Regions from separate parts of the Streptacidiphilus jeojiensis genome, predicted to be linked through region 2. Evidence: riboswitches for the same ligand, from Rfam matches in the RefSeq annotation. Region 2 holds a riboswitch; each other region holds the start of a gene.
What was found. A riboswitch is a leader RNA that binds a small molecule or an ion and turns the genes downstream of it on or off. The one in region 2 is predicted to bind ZMP and ZTP.
Positions count from the first base shown of each region.

Region 1: linked by a shared signal. The riboswitch ahead of ABUW04_RS33900 (bifunctional 5,10-methylenetetrahydrofolate dehydrogenase/5,10-methenyltetrahydrofolate cyclohydrolase) and the one ahead of ABUW04_RS08330 (serine hydroxymethyltransferase) in region 2 are both predicted to bind ZMP and ZTP.
Region 3: linked by a shared signal. The riboswitch ahead of ABUW04_RS32950 (phosphoribosylaminoimidazolecarboxamide formyltransferase) and the one ahead of ABUW04_RS08330 (serine hydroxymethyltransferase) in region 2 are both predicted to bind ZMP and ZTP.

Region 1 is NZ_JBEUKS010000016.1:72,246-77,591, reverse strand. Features, by position in the region: gene ABUW04_RS33915 (IclR family transcriptional regulator) at 1-586, shown strand, start outside; gene ABUW04_RS33910 (GOLPH3/VPS74 family protein) at 660-1,412, shown strand; gene ABUW04_RS33905 (sugar porter family MFS transporter) at 1,501-2,919, opposite strand; gene ABUW04_RS33900 (bifunctional 5,10-methylenetetrahydrofolate dehydrogenase/5,10-methenyltetrahydrofolate cyclohydrolase) at 3,060-3,908, opposite strand; ZMP/ZTP riboswitch at 3,929-4,014, opposite strand; gene ABUW04_RS33895 (XdhC family protein) at 4,052-5,245, opposite strand; gene ABUW04_RS33890 (NCS2 family permease) at 5,293-5,346, opposite strand, start outside.
Region 2 is NZ_JBEUKS010000002.1:554,569-559,914, forward strand. Features, by position in the region: gene ABUW04_RS08310 (effector-associated constant component EACC1) at 1-265, opposite strand, end outside; gene ABUW04_RS08315 (hypothetical protein) at 262-1,482, opposite strand; gene ABUW04_RS08320 (hypothetical protein) at 1,479-2,357, opposite strand; gene ABUW04_RS08325 (malate dehydrogenase) at 2,874-3,863, shown strand; ZMP/ZTP riboswitch at 3,905-3,993, shown strand; gene ABUW04_RS08330 (serine hydroxymethyltransferase) at 4,027-5,289, shown strand.
Region 3 is NZ_JBEUKS010000015.1:78,760-84,105, reverse strand. Features, by position in the region: gene ABUW04_RS32960 (ATP-binding SpoIIE family protein phosphatase) at 1-184, opposite strand, end outside; gene ABUW04_RS32955 (hypothetical protein) at 604-1,527, opposite strand; gene ABUW04_RS32950 (phosphoribosylaminoimidazolecarboxamide formyltransferase) at 2,374-3,531, opposite strand; ZMP/ZTP riboswitch at 3,566-3,650, opposite strand; partial or broken gene ABUW04_RS32945 (transposase) at 3,688-4,148, opposite strand; gene ABUW04_RS32940 (IS30 family transposase) at 4,224-5,346, shown strand, end outside.

The DNA.
Region 1 (5,346 bases), on a different contig from region 2:
GGGCTACCTGCAGCGTCTGGACGACGGCGCCTACGTCATCGGCGGTGCGCTGGCCCTGCTGGGCGAGGGCAGCCGCGAGCTGATGATCCAGTCCCGGCTGCTGGCCAAGCTCTCCTCACTGCGGGACGAGCTCGGCGCCGCCGTCTACTTCAGCCGGTACCAGGACGGCGAGGTCTCCGTGGACGTGGTGGTGGACAGTCCGTCCACCCCGAGCGTCCACGAATGGGTGGACTTCCGGGCCACCGGCCACGCCAGCGCCCTGGGCAAGTGCCTGCTCGGCCAGCTGGACCACGACGGCCGCCGGGACCACTTCTTCCGCCACCCGGCCGCCCGGTTCACCCCCAGCACCGAGATCGACCAGACGGTGCTGCTGCACCGGCTGGACCGCCAGCCGGCTACGGTGCCGGTGCTCGACCTCCAGGAGTACGCCCTCGGGACGGTCTGCGCGGCGGTGCCCGTCACGGCCGGGGGAAGCGTCGGCGCGCTCGGCTTCTCGCTCCCGCTGGACCAGTCCTTCCGGCTCCGTGAGACCGCCGAGACCCTCGCCTCCCGCGCCGCCCCGGTGCTGCTGGCGCTGTCGCTCTGAGATTTCCGCCCGGCCGGAGAACCCGCAGGCCCCAGCCCTGTCCATGGGGGTCGCCGCGACATACGTTGAAGGTATGACACGCGGACGAGAACTGGCACTGCTTGCCTGGGACGACCGGACCGGCGAACTGGACGGTGGACCCGAGCTCGGCTGCGCCCTCGCCGGGGCGGAACTCCTCGATCTGCTGGAGGCGGGACGGCTCGGCATCCGCGGCGCCAATCTGACGCTGCTCGGCCGGACCCAGACCGAACCGCACACCGGCGACCCGCGGTTCGACCGCGCGATCGCGGTGATCAAGCTGATCCCCGAACCCAAGGTGGTCCAGGCCTGGATCAAGCGGCATGCGCCGGAACTCAGGGACAGCTACCGCGCCCTGCTGGAGGACGAGGGCACCATAGCCCCCCGGCGCGGCCGCCGCCTCGGCCTGATCCCGACCTCCCGCACCGCGCTCGCGGACCCGTCCGAACGCGACGGGCTGATCGCCCGGCTGTCGCTGCTCGCGACCGAGGACGAGCCCTTCGCGGCGCTGGCCCACCGGGCCGGCCTCACCCCGCTGCTGTTCCCGGGCCCCGAGCAGGAGGAGCTCCGTGAGTCGATCGCCGAGACCACCCGCTCCCTGAGCGAGGCACTGCCGGCAGCCGCGGACCCGGAGGTGCTCGCCGACCCGGACACCGCCGTCCGCACGGTGCTCCGCCAGGTCCGCGACGCGGTGGTGCAGCTGCGCACGGCCGGCCCGAAGAAGCGCGGCGGCTACGACTCGTTGTCGCACAACTCGCCGGGCGACTCCACCACCAGCATCGCCGGCCTCGGCGGCGGAGGCATCTGATCCGACGCCGACGGCGAGGGCGCGGCCACCAGGGGCCGCGCCCTCGCCGTCAACGGACCGAGGACTGGGAACTGCTGCTGACGGCTGGTCAGCCGACCATGTCCTCGAGTCGCTTGCCCTTGGTCTCCTTCACGAACTTGGCCACGAAGGGGATCGAGAGGGCGGCGAAGACCGTGTAGATGACGTAGGTCGTGGTGAGGTTCCAGCCCGCGAGGCTCGGGAAGGTCGCGGTGATCACCCAGTTGGCGATCCAGTTGGCTGCGGCGCCGACACCCAGCGCGGCGGCGCGGATCCGGTTCGGGAACATCTCGCCGAGCATGACCCAGACCACGACGCCCCAGGACATCGCGAAGAAGAAGACGAACGCGTGGGCGGCGATCAGCGCCACCATGCCCTGGCCGTGCGGCAGCGTCTCCCCGGACTTGGCCGAGAACGCCCAGGCCTCAAAGGCCAGCGAGACGGCCATGCCGGAGGAGCCGATCAGGGCGAGCGCCCGGCGTCCGATCCGGTCGACCAGGATCATCGCGACGACGGTACCGACGATGTTCACGATCGAGGTGGTGAACGAGTAGAGGAAGGACGAGCTCGGGTCGATGCCGACCGACTGCCACAGCGTGTTCGAGTAGTAGAAGGCGACGTTGATGCCGACCAGCTGCTGGAACACGGCCAGGCCGATGCCGACCCAGACGATCGGCTTGAAGCCGAAGCGGGCCCCGAGCAGGTCCTTGAAGGTGGACTGGTGCTCGGACTCCATGCCGGCGCGGATCTCGGCGACCCGGGCGTCCAGGTCCCGGCTCTCGCCCTCGACCTCGGCGATGACGGCCTTGGCGCGGTCGGTCTTGCCGACCGAGATCAGGAAGCGCGGGGACTCGGGGATGGCGAACGACAGCAGCCCGTAGACCACGGCCGGGACCACCATCACGCCGAGCATGACCTGCCAGGCCTCCAGGCCCAGCAGGTGGCCGCGGTCGTTGCCGCCGGCGGCGTTGAGCAGGCCCCAGTTGACGAGCTGGGAGATGGCGATGCCGATGACGATGGCTGCCTGCTGGAACGAGGCCAGCCGGCCGCGGTAGGCCGGCGGCGCGACCTCGGCTATGTAGGCGGGGCCGATGACGGAGGCCATGCCGATGCCGAAGCCGCCGATGACGCGCCACAGCGCGAGGTCCCACACGGCGAAGGAGAGCGCCGAGCCGACGGCGCTGACGGTGAACAGCACGGCGGCGATCTGCATGACGCGGATGCGCCCGATCCGGTCCGCGACCCGCCCGGCCACGGCGGCGCCGATGGCGCAGCCGATCAGCGCGATGGCGACGACCTGGGCCAGCTCGGCGGAGCCGATGCCGTACTTGCTCTGGATCGCACCGGTGGCGCCGTTGATGACGGAGCTGTCGTAGCCGAAGAGGAAGCCGCCCATGGCAGCGGCGGCGGTGATGAAGATGACGTGGCCCAGACTGTCGCCGGCGCTGCGAGGGGGCCTGGCGGACGTGGGCAGGGTGGTGCTGGTCACTGCGGTGCTCCTTGGCGTCCGGCATCCTCGCCGGACTTGAAGGCTGTGGCTTGAAGACTTTGGTCAACCAGCTGAGAATATGCCTTCAAGATGTGAAGTCAAAGTGACCTAAATTCGGGCAGGTGGGAGTACATGACACGTCACAAGTTGAACAAAACGCGCTCCGCCGCGTCCACCGTCTGTTCCAGCAGCACCGCGATCGTCATCGGGCCGACTCCGCCGGGGACCGGGGTGACCAGGGCGGCTCGTTCCATCGCGCCGGCGAAGTCGACGTCGCCCACGTTGCCGGGGTTGTAGCCGGCGTCGACGACGACGGCGCCGGGCTTGAGGTCGCGGCCCTTGATGAACTCGGGCCTGCCGACGGCGGCCACCACGATGTCGGCGGCGGCCAGGTGCGAGGCCAGGTCGACGGTCCGGGAGTGGCAGTAGGTGACGGTGGCGTCGCGGGCCAGCAGCAGCATGCCCATCGGCTTGCCCAGGATCGGGCTGCGGCCCACCACGACGGCCTGACGGCCGCTCAGTTCCACGCCGTGGGCGTCGAGGAGACGGATGATGCCGCCCGGGGTGCAGGAGGCGAAGCCGGGCTCGCCGAAGGCCATGGCGGCGAAGGAGTGCATGGTGACGCCGTCGACGTCCTTGGCCGGGGCGATGGCCTCGAAGGCGGCCCGCTCGTCGATGTGCGCGGGGACCGGGTGCTGCAGCAGGATGCCGTGCACGCCGGGGTCGTCGGAGAGCGCTCGCACCGCGGCGACCAGCTCCGCCGTCGTGGTCTCGGCGGGCAGCCGGACCAGGCGGGAGTCGATCCCCGCCTTGGCGGAGCGGTTGCGCTTCATGGTGACGTAGGTGACCGAGGCCGGGTCGTCGCCGACCAGGACGGTGGCGAGGGCGGGCCGGACGCCGTGCTCCTCGAACAGGGACTGCGCCCGCCGGGCGCAGCGTTCGACGATCTGCCGGGCGAGGGCGGTACCGGACATGAGCTGGGCGGACATGGGCGGATCCCGGTGCTGGAAGGGTGTGCCCAGGCGCGCGGCTTCGCTCCGAAGGCGGGTCGCTCCCCGGTGGTGGTCCACCCAAGCGCCAGTTACGGCCCGCCCGGGAAGCATAGGTCATCCGCCTCGCGGGCCCGGGGGCCTCACGCGATCCGGCGCGGCAGGTCGCTGACCCGCAGCGGGTGGTCGTGGTGGATCGGGCCGCTGTGGCTGCTGAGCGGCAGGCAGGTGCCGCCGCGGCGGTGGGCGACGATCTCGGCGGCGACGGCGACCGCCGTCTCCTCCGGGGTGCGGGCGCCGAGGTCCAGCCCGATGGGGGAGCGCAGCCGGTTCAGCTCGACCTCGGTCAGGCCGGCCTCGCGCAGCCGGTCCAGCCGCTCCAGGTGGGTGCGGCGCGACCCCATCGCGCCGACGAAGCCCAGCGGCAGCCGCAGCGCCCGCTCCAGCAGCGGGATGTCGAACTTGGCGTCGTGCGTCAGCACGCACAGCGCGGTGCGGCCGTCCACCCGTCCGGCGGCGACCTCGGCGTCCAGGTAGCGGTGCGGCCAGTCGACGACGACGGCGTCGGCGCTGGGGAAGCGGCGCTCGGTGGCGAAGACCGGCCGGGCGTCGCAGACGGTGACGTGGTAACCGAGGAAGCCGCCGATGCGGGCGACCGCCGCGGCGAAGTCGATGGCCCCGAAGACGATCATCCGGGGGGCGGGGACGTGCGACTCGACGAAGAAGGTGACGGTCCGTTCGGAGTCGGCATCGGTCTCCGCCGAGGTGGCGTCGGGGGTGCACGGCCGGCCGTCCAGGGCCAGGGTGAACTGCCCGGTGCGCCCGGCGTCCAGCATGGCCCGGCCGTGGGTGGCGGCGGCCCGTTCCAGCGCCGGGTACCGGCCGAGGGTGCCGTGGTGGGTGTCGCCGGTGACGGCCAGGGCGGAGCCGAGCAGGGCGGCCGGTCCGGCGACGGCGCGGACCAGGGCCACCGGGGTGCCCGAGTGGATGTGGGCGAGGGCGGCGTCCAGCCCCTCCGAGGCGCCGGGGACGACCGGCTGGACGAAGACGTCGATGATGCCGCCGCAGGTCAGACCGACGGCGAAGGCGTCCTCGTCCGAGAAGCCGAAGCGGTGCAGCTCCGGCTTCCCGGACGCGAGCGCGGACTGGCACAGCTCGTAGACCGCCCCCTCCACGCATCCCCCCGACACGCTGCCGACGGCCTCGCCGTCGCTGTCCACGGCCAGCGCCGCCCCGGGATCGCGCGGGGCGCTCCCGGAGACGGACACCACGGTGGCCACGGCGAAGGAGCGACCCGCTGCATGCCAGGCGTCGAGCTGCTCGGCGATGTCCTGCATGGGTGGCTCCTTCGGAACGTGGAGGGGGATGGGGGGAGGAGGGCCGGCTAGTGGATGCCGAGCCAGGCCTTCAGCGGGTGCAGGGCGAAGAAGACGACGAA
Region 2 (5,346 bases):
CGGTGAAGCTGATCGGGCTGCCGGTCATGCGCTGGCCGAGCCAGTAGCCGATTGCGCCGACGGCGGCGCTGAGCACGGGAGCGCTCGCGGTGACCAGTTCGACCGCGGCGGCAAGACCGCCGAGTGCGCCGGGCGGCGGTGGCTCCTCGACCAGTCGGATGGCACGCCCCAGCCGTCCGTCCATGCCCAGCCAGGCGGCGAGGGACCGGTGCAGTTCGCCGGCTTCTTCCTTCGGTCCGTCGAAGGTGAGAGTGACGTGGGTCATGGGGTCCTTCCGTCGGTGAATCCCGGGGGCGGCTGTGGCAGTCCGTATTCGGAGGCGATACCGGGCGGCACGGTGGCGGGTGCCGTAGTGGCTCCGGCGGGCGCGCTGACGGTGAACAGCGGCAGGTGCCCACTGGTCCCAGTGGGCAGCCGGAAGACGGCCGAGGCTTCGGGCACGCCGACCCGGTCCGCCAGCATCCGCTCGAACTCACCGAAAGCGTAGGGGAATTCCTGCTGGCGGGTTCGGGGCAGCCACTCGTCGTGCAGATGGGTGAACGCATACCAGGCGGCCCGGCGTTCCTCCAGGTCCTGAACGGGCCGCACGACCGCACGCGACCCCTCCTGGCCGGGTCCGCCGAACGCCGCGGCCAGCAGGTACGCGGCCTGGGCAGCGGACTGATCGGTGGCCTGGTCCGCACAGGCCAGGGTGGCGCGGAGGCGGTACGCGCATTCGGTCGACGCCACATGTCGGAGCCGGGAGTAGCGGGCGACGGCCTGCTGGGCGAACGGCAGGGCCGCCTCCTGTCGGCCGATGGCGGGGTTGAACCGGCCGGGCCGCTCCAGCGCCGAGTACTCGGTGATCAGCCGGTCCAGCATCGCCGCGTCCTGATGGCGCCAAGGCATCGGTTCGAGGCGGATCCCGAGAGTGAACATCCCGTTGATCCGGGTGAGTTCGGTCCACAACGGCTCCCAGGAGATGGGCTCGGCGGCCAGCGCATCCACGTACAGGCCGTACGGGAAGGCCGCATCCGCGCGGGCGAGCCTGCTCCAGTGCACCCGGGGACGGATCTCGGTCGGCCGGGCCGACTCGGCCGGCTCGAAGGGCCGCAGGCAGGAGGTGAGCCGGGGCGTGTCGAGCGGGATGGCGCGGACCGATGAAGGCAGGCGGTCGAGGTGCTCGCGCAACCGGTACGCCGCGGTGCGGGCGGCCTCCGGCGTGGGTCCGTGGGCGCGGGCCAGCAGAGCGCAGTCAAGGCGGCCGTCGTGCCGCCCACTGGGACGGTAGCGCAGTTCCCAGCAGCGGCCGTCCGGGGCCCACGCGTCGGTGAGCCAGGCGCGCTCTCGCGCGACGGCTCGACGGCGGCGCTCCTCCTCCGGCAGACCGAGGGCCGAGGCGTTGCGGGCGATGGTGGGGTCCGGCTCCAGCCGGACCCCGGTGACGCACCACGCCGCCCCCGCCCACGACAGATCGACGAATCCGTCCTGGGCGGTGATCAACGCAGCCCGCCCTGCCCGTCCTGAGCTCCGTACGGTGGTGTCGGCGGCGTGACGGGGATCGGCGGGGCCCCCACCGAGCCGTACGGCCCGTACGCCTCGTACGGTGCCGGGGTGGGTCCCGGAATCCCACCGCCGTACGAGGGCTGCGGCTCCACCTGCGGATCGGGCCAGCCTCCGTCGCTGTCGGAGAGTGCCACGGCCAGTCCCTCCCTGCAGGCGATGTGCGCGGCCTCCCGCAGGGCACGGACGCGCTCGCTCCGCAGGATCTGCAACTCGATCGTGTTACGGCCCTGCAGACCCTGCACCATGTCGCGGATGTACTGGCCGATGAGCTGGTAGCCCCGACGCGATCGCCACATCATCCAGCCGAGGTACAGGCTGCTGCCGTAGGTGAAGACCGAGATGTAGACGACGTAGCTGCTCTCCCTGAGGATCAGCCGGCCGTCCTTCTCCTCGACCCCCACCGGAAAACCGCGTGTGCTCAGCACCTGGCGGATGCCGAGGTACGCCTGGTCGCGGCGGCCGTACCGCTCGGCCAGCAGCACTCGCCACTCGGCGATGTCCTCGGGCAAGCGGGAGAAGAGCAGGACAACCCAGAAGACGACCGTCGAGACGAGGCCGCAGAAGACCAGCCAGCCGAAGCCGACGGCCGAGCCCCCGATGAGGAGCAGTACCACTCCGAACAGGAAACCCGCCAGGTACAGGAGGAATGACACCAGGAAGCTCCGGAGCAGCAGAAGCTTCAGGAACTTGCTACTGACACTCTCGTTGAGGTGCATCTCGATCGGCTGGAACCGCAGGGTCTTGTCGAGATAGGCGGCGTTTCCGTCGCCGCCGCGCCAGCCTGGTAACGCATTGCTCTCAGCGATGAACATAAGGCGCCCCCCTCAATACTTCACCATCAATCAGGACAATAAGCTTGGCACAACATCGCACCGGATTCAGCGGAAATGTCGGAAGTCAACCCCGATCCCTCGGTGTCTGGTAAGGGGAGAGCGGCTCGGCCGGGCGCCTGGTTCGGCGAGGGCGGGATCGTCCTGGTCGTGCAGGGACCAGTGCAATCCGGCCATGACACGCCCGGCGGAGTCCGCGAACTGTGCGCGGCCCACGGCCTTGCTTGGATCTGACCTCGACCAGCTGACTTCGCCAATGGAATCAGGGTTGCGAAACCCAGTCTGAAATGCTGGCTTGAACTGGACTTATGCCGATCCGGCATAAGCGTGTGGCAAACGTGACGAAGGACGCCCCGGGAGGTCCGCCGGGGCGTCACCAGGAACCCCCCTCCTGGGATAGCCTGTCAGCGGTCTCTTGAAGTCAAGAGACCGATCAGGTGCTCCGACGTTCGAAAGAAGCTCCTGACCACCCAAAGGCACCAGCAGGAGACGTCAACCATGACCAGCACTCCCGTCAACGTCACCGTCACCGGCGCAGCCGGACAGATCGGCTACGCGCTGCTGTTCCGCATCGCCTCCGGCCACCTCCTCGGCCCCGACGTGCCGGTGAAGCTGCGTCTGCTGGAGATCCCGCAGGGCGTCAAGGCCGCCGAGGGCACCGCGATGGAGCTCGACGACTGCGCCTTCCCGCTGCTGGCCGGCATCGACATCTTCGACGACCCGAACAAGGGCTTCGAGGGCGCCAACGTCGGTCTGCTGGTGGGCGCCCGCCCGCGCACCGCCGGCATGGAGCGCGGTGACCTGCTCTCCGCCAACGGCGGCATCTTCGGCCCGCAGGGCAAGGCCATCAACGACAACGCCGCGGACGACATCCGGGTCCTGGTCGTCGGCAACCCGGCCAACACCAACGCGCTGATCGCCCAGCGCAACGCCCCGGACGTACCGGCGGACCGCTTCACCGCGATGACCCGCCTGGACCACAACCGCGCGGTGGCCCAGCTCTCCAAGAAGCTCGGCGTCTCGGTCTCCGAGATCAAGAAGCTGACGATCTGGGGCAACCACTCCGCCACCCAGTACCCCGACGTCTTCCACGCCGAGGTCAACGGCGAGAACGCGGCCAAGGCCATCTCGGACGACGCCTGGCTGTCGGACTTCTTCATCCCGACCGTGGCCAAGCGCGGCGCCGCCATCATCGACGCCCGCGGCGCCTCCTCGGCCGCCTCGGCCGCCAACGCCGCCATCGACCACGTCTTCACCTGGACCAACGGCACCGCCGAGGGCGACTGGACCTCGGCCGGTGTGGTCTCCGACGGCTCCTACGGCGTGCCCGAGGGCATCATCTCCTCCTTCCCGGTCACCGCGAAGGACGGCAGGTTCGAGATCGTCCAGGGCCTGGACATCAACGACTTCTCGCGGGCCCGGATCGACGCGTCGGTCGCCGAGCTCATCGAGGAGCGGGACGCGGTCGCGGGCCTCGGCCTGATCTAGTCACATCCCCTTCGCAACCGACAGCCCCCACCCGTTAGGGTGGGGGCTGTCGCGACTGGCGCACGTGGAAGCAACCACGAGGGAGCGACGGAGCACCGCCGCCGGAGTGCCGTACGCCTGGGCACCCGGGTCACCATTCGATGGACGACCCGGAGGACGCCGCATGAGCGCGTTGCAGAGCACGGACCCCGAGATCGCCGCCCTGGTCGCCGCCGAGGAGCGGCTGCAGGCCGACACGCTGCGACTGATCCCCAGTGAGAACTACGTCTCCGCCGCGGTGCTGGAAGCCTCCGGCACGGTGCTGCAGAACAAGTACTCCGAGGGCTACCCCGGCAAGCGCTACTACGAGGGCCAGCAGAACATCGACCAGGTCGAGACGCTGGCGATCGAGCGGGCCAAGGCGCTGTTCGGCGTGGAGCACGCCAATGTCCAGCCCTACTCCGGCTCGCCCGCCAACCTCGCCGTCTACCTGGCCTTCCTCAAGCCCGGCGACACCGTGCTGGGCATGGCGCTGCCGATGGGCGGCCACCTCACCCACGGCTGGGGCGTCTCCGCCACCGGCTCCTGGTTCCGCGGCGTGCAGTACGGGGTCCGCCGGGACGGCGACTCTGAGACGCGCGGGCGGACCGACCTGGACCAGGTGCGGGAGCTGGCGCTCAAGGAGCGGCCCAAGGTGATCTTCTGCGGGGGCACGGCGGTGCCGCGCACCATCGACTTCCCCGCGTTCGCGGAGATCGCCCGCGAGGTCGGCGCGGTGCTGGTCGCGGACATCGCGCACATCGCCGGGCTGGTCGCGGGCGGTGCCCACCCGTCGCCGGTCGGGTACGCGGACGTCATCTCCACCACCACCCACAAGACGCTGCGCGGGCCCCGGGGCGCGATGCTGATGTCCACCGAGGAGCACGCCCGGGCGCTGGACCGGGCGGTCTTCCCCGGGCTGCAGGGCGGGCCGCACAACCAGACCACCGCGGCCATCGCGGTCGCCCTGCGGGAGGCCTCCGGCGAGGAGTTCCGCGGGTACGCCCGACAGGTCGTCAGCAATGCGCGTGCGCTGGGGGAGGAGCTCGCCGCGAGGGGGTTCGACCTGGTCTCCGGCGGGACCGACAACCATCTGCTGCTGATCGACCTGAGCAGCAAGGGGGTGCCCGGCAAGGTGGCGGCCAAGGCGCTGGACCGGGCCGGGATCGTGGTCAACTACAACAGCGTGCCCTATGACACCAGGAAGCCGTTCGACCCGTCCGGCATCCGCATCGGGACTCCGTCGCTGACCTCGCGGGGGATCGGGGCGGACGCGATGCCGCAGGTGGCGGAGTGGATCGATCGGGTGGTGACGGGGGACGGGGAGGTCGTCACCAAGGTGCGGGCCGAGGTCGCTGAGCTGATGCGGGCGTATCCGGCCCCGGGGCTGTCGGCCCTCCGTCCGTAGCGGGTCGCTGTTCGCGCAGTTCCCCGCGCCCCTGTCGGGGCGCGGGCCTTCCGCTCC
Region 3 (5,346 bases), on a different contig from region 2:
CCACCTTGATCAACCATACGTCCAGCGCCTCGGTGCGCTCGTAGTGCAGCAGCACGTACACCACCAGGCTCAGGGCCCCCAGCACCGCGGTGGTGTAGGTCGAATAGACAGTGGCGGCCAGCAGCGGCACTGCGGCCAGCAGCAGTCCGTAGTGGTACGTCGGCGGCGCGAGGAGCACCGCCACGGTGGACCCCGCCAGCACTACGACCGGCAGGACGCTGAGGACTGGCCGCCATCGACGCCCGACGACGGGGACAACCGCAGCAGAACCCATACACTCACCGGCTTCTCAGGGGGCAACCGAAATCGCGGATGCCCGAGCTCGCCTCCCAGCCCGCCATACGGCGCACCAGACGTGGCCCACGCACCAGACATGCCAGCGTATTCCTGCTGCATCGCAGCTCACCGCCTCACCGCGGCCCACCTGGTCAGCGTACGCGATAGTAGAAAACGCATTCGTTTGCGCGGCCAGTGAGCCGTACCTAAGGGGCTTTGACGCTACTGGCTGTCTCGGCCCGATCACCTTATGCATTGTCGTGAAGCGTGCTCCACGGCCGTGGCTCTTGCCCCGCCAGCACTGAATTCGTTCAGCGTGCTCACTCGTCAGGACCCGTTCCACCGCCTGCACGCTGCCACCACTTCCAGCAACGCCCGGTACTCCGGGTCAGCCGAGTCTCGGACCGGTGTTCCTTCGAGGACGCGCTGCTTGAGCCAGGCGACCAACTGAACCCTGATCTCGAACGGCACGATCGGCTTGCCCCAAACCTGCGAGAAGGTCTCGACCGGCGTCTCCAAGGCCCAGTCCAGCGCTGTGATGGCGTCGGTGAATGTCTGAGCCGTTGCGTCCCCGTTCAGGTAGGCCAGGCCGTTGAGAACACCCTGAGTGTGCTTGCAGACCTCCTTGCAGATCCTGCGGACGCGGAGTTGCACGTTGAAGAAGAAGGCGGCCGCAGAGAAGCCCAGCGTGAGGTAGACGCTGATGGGGACCGTTGTCAACGCGGCGCGAAGCGCAAGCGCCGCTCCGAAGGCGAAGAGCAGCATGAATCCGCTGTGGACGATCAGAGCGCGGCGAATTCGCCCAGCGTAGGGGTGATCGTCCAGTGCGTACGACTGCGGCTCCATCAACGATGAAGCGGTCCGCGCTGCAACAGCCAATGAAATCGCCAGGAACCCAGCGTCGGTGCGTTCCTCGGCGAGCAAAGACAGGACGAGTGCGCATCCGAAGGACACTATGAGCAGGAGGTAGGCCCACTTGGGCGCTCGGTTGTGCAGCCAGTTCGCGCATCGGTCCCACCAGCGCGGCACAGTGAACAGCAGCGCCGTGCCCTGGACTACGAATAGGGCAACGCCCGTGCCACCGAACACGATCACGGCACGCTTCGACGGCAGGACCAGCAGCGCCACCACGAACAGCAGTGCGAACCCGAGCAGAGCCTTGCCCTGGAAGCGCTCGACCGCGGAACCTCGTGGACGGAATGCAGCCCGGGAGTTCCAGCCTCGCGCCAGTCCTTCAATCGCTCCAGCCATGACCGGTTCCTCCTCGTGAGACCCGTCGCCAGCAGGCTTGAGATCCTGGCCTGGCGTCGGTCTGCCACCTGCGCCGCGTGGATAAACGAGGCTTGAGCAAGGTCAGAGCTGCGGTGCGGGGCACAGCCAGGACGGTGAGGCCGCTCAAACCACCGCTCGTACCGGCCGTACCCTCTGCGGTCGACCACCCAGCGACGGTGGCCACCAACCGGAATCCGCCGGAATCCCGGAACTCATCCAGGCGGTGAAGCGTGGATGCGGCTGCTGTTGTAGCACAGAACGTCAGCCGAATCCTCTCCCTGAACGAGTGCTGGGCAGGCCCAGGGGCGGTCGTGAGGCAGCTCGGCAGAACCCGGGGCACCGGACCACCGACCGGGTGCGTCATTCCTTCGCTTGGCTTGTGAGCCGGCTCGCGGTTGCGGCAGTCACGACGCCCCGACCCGCGCTTTTGGCGTCGATCAGCTCACGCCCTGGGCCCCGTGGACACCCGGCAAGACGGCTCCGCAGCCAGACGCCATCGTCTACCCAGCTGAACGATCATTCTCGGATAGGAACTCAGTGAGGTGGCGCACGATGAGTCGGGTGAGTTCGTTGGTGATCGTGTCGCGGCCGACGGTCGGGGGGCCAGGACGTAGCCGACAGTCACGGACTCGACGGTGCGCACCAGAATCCAGGCGGTGGATTCCACCGGTTCCGCTGTGGATCGGTACTGGGACAGGAGTGCGGTGGTGACTAGTGCTCTGACCGGGATGGTTCACCGGGTTGCCGACACACCCGACTTGTGGGCTTCCAGGCGGATGGTCTTGAGCTCCCCACCGCGTGGGGTGGGGAGCTCGATCTTGGTCCTCAGTGGTGGAAGAGCCTGAGTCCGGTGCGGGTGAGGGTGATCTGATGCTCGCGGCAGGCGTCCTCGACTTCCGTGGACCGGATTGATCCGCCCGGTTCGGCGATGTAGGCGACGCCGTGCTGGTGGGCGTGGTCGACGTTGTCGCGGAACGGCAACGCGCCGTCCGAGACGAATGCCACCTCTGCCAGGCTCCCGAGCCACTGCGTGCGCTGCTCGTCCGTCAGCTCGGGTGCGGGTGCGGACAGGGCTGTCGACAGGCGTGTGCTCTCGTCCGGGGTGAGGTCGCCCTCGATGAAGCGGATCTGCCAGTTGATTCGGTCCTGGCGCCGGGTGTCCGGCTGGAAGGCGAGTGCACGGACAGCCGGGTGGCGTCGCAGCCACCAGGTATCGGTCTTCGCGCCGGCCAAGCGGGTGCAGTCCACGCGAGACTGCTGGCCGGCACCGATCCCCAGAGTCACCCCACCACGCAGGTAGCACACGGAGTTGGACTGCGTGTAGCGCAGGACCGCCAGGCCCAGCAGGAGATCCTCGGCTGCCGTGGTCGGCAGCGTGCCGCATACGACGTTGTCCAGCAGAGCGGTGGACAGCGTCACCTCGTCGCGCCGCTGGGACAGCCGCAGGCCGAACACCTCCCGTGTCTCGTACTGCGGGGGCGCGAACGCTTGGTCCGCTTCCATGACCAGGAAGCGGCCGTTCTTCTTCTTGCTGAGCGTTGTGACGGTGCCGGGAGCGTAGCCGGGGGCGATGACGCCGTCGCAGACCACGCGGGACAGCAGTTCGGCGAGCTCGGTGTCGACCGGGTGCGACACCGCGGCGAAGTCGCCGTAGGAGGACTTCGGATCGGCGTCGCGAGCACGCAGATATGCGCTGGTGATCGCGCCGACGCTGTCGCGGTCGATGCTGTAGAGCTCGGCGGTGACGTCATCGACGGGGCCGGCCACGGCCGCACCGGCGGGCGAGACGTGCTTGAAGGAGGCAGCAGCCGGCCGGTTCAGGACCCGGCTCGCCTCCAGCGCCAGCTGCCAACTGTTGAGTGCGTCCAGCATGTTGATGTAGGACGGGCTGCCCTGCAGCACCCGGACCGGCCATCGGCCGAGCTGCACCGGCACGGTAGTCGCCGCCTCCTGCTGCGGGTTGATCCCATAGCGCAGATCCACGTCATAGCCTCCTGTGTCAGCGGGACATCACTGACGCAGGCGCCCAGGCGGTCGACGCTCACGCGGGAAATCGGCCGCTCCCCGGTGGATCTCCACCTTCGCCAGTTGCGACCGGACACGATGCTACCCGCAGGAGCGCGCACATCGTTGCGCCGGTCATGCCGCCAGCGCCAGCGGGCGTCCGCCCCACCGCACGCCCTTCTCACTACGGATGCGGGGCGCTCCTTACGTTGGGCGGCCAGGACGTCGGGATGGCGGGCGTTGGCGTTGCGCCAACGCAGGTAGGCGTGCAGCTCGCGGGTCTGGACCGTATGGTTCGGGTGGCTGGAGTTCGCGAGGGTGAACTGCCGTAGAGGGCCAAAGTGCGCTTCGATCGGGTTGGCCCAGGAGGCGTTGGTCGGTGTGAAGCACAGGTGGACGTTGTTGTTTCGGGCCCAGCGGCGGATCTTCTTGCCGTTGTGGGCGGAGAGGTTGTCCAGGATCACGTAGACCGGGGCGCCGTCGGGGCGGGCGGCCCGGATCGAGCGGAGGGCGGCGAGGCTGTTCGCGGCTCCCTTGCGGCGTCGGTTGACGCCCCAGAGGGTGTCGTCGCCGATCGAGTAGCAGCCGTGGAAGTAGGTGTGTCGTTGCTTCCGCAAAACTAACCCCCAGGTGATTCCTGGGTTCTAAAGCTTGTCGCAACATCCGTGATCATGATGGGTGTGTTGATGGGCATACGAGGTCGCAAGCGTCGACTTGATCTGGAGGCCGAGTACTGGCGCCTGCTGCAGTCGGGGGTGGGCACGGTCGAGGCGTGCAAGCTGGTCGGAATCGGCAGGAAGACCGGCTACCGGTGGCGGGCGGAGAACGGAGGTCTGCCACCCGAGCGGATGCCGGAGACCGAGCACTCGGGCCGCTACCTGTCGCTGCTGGAGCGCAAGCGCATCGCGACGCTGCGCGAACGCGGTCTGACCATGACGGAGATCGCGTCCCGGATCGGCCGGTCGACCTCGACGGTGAGCCGCGAACTGCGCCGCAACATGCTCGAACACGACAAGGGCGTCTACGACGCCGACATGGCCCACCACCGCTCCCGCGAGCGAGCCTGCCGCCCGAGCCGGCCGAAGCTGCAGACCGACACCGAACTGCGCGCCGAGGTCCAGGCCAGGCTCGATCTCGAATGGAGCCCGGAACAGATCGCCGCCCACCTGCGCATCCTGTGGCCGGACCAGCCCGACCGACACCTGTGCCACGAGACCATCTACCGGGCCCTCTACCAGGGTGCCAAGGACGCTCTGAGCAGAACACTCACCAAGAAGCTGCGGACCGGACGGGCCCTGCGCAAGCGCCGTCGCAGCGGCGGCGCACGGGCACAGCGGTTCCAGACGCCAGCCAGGCTCATCCACGATCGCCCCGTAGTGGTCGAGCTGCGCGAGCGCGTCGGCGACTGGGAAGGCGACCTCGTCGTCGGCCGCGGCAACAGGTCCGCCGTCGCCACCCGGGTCGACCGCCGCACCCGTCTGCTGCGGCTGATTCCACTGCCCGACGGCCACGATTTCGCCAGAGTCTGCGACGCCATCACGGCCGCGATGGCCCCCTTCCCGGCCAGCGCAAGGATGACGCTGACGTGGGACCCGGGCAGCGAGATGTCCCGTCACTACGAACTGGCGCCCCTGTTCCGAGACGGCGTGTTCTTCGCCTATCCGGCCAGCCCCTGGCAGCGCGGCACGAACGAGAACACGAACGGACTGCTGCGGCAGTACCTGCCGAAGGGCACAGACCTGTCCGTGCACACCGCCGAAGAGCTACGCGCGATCGAGGAACGGCTCAACAGCC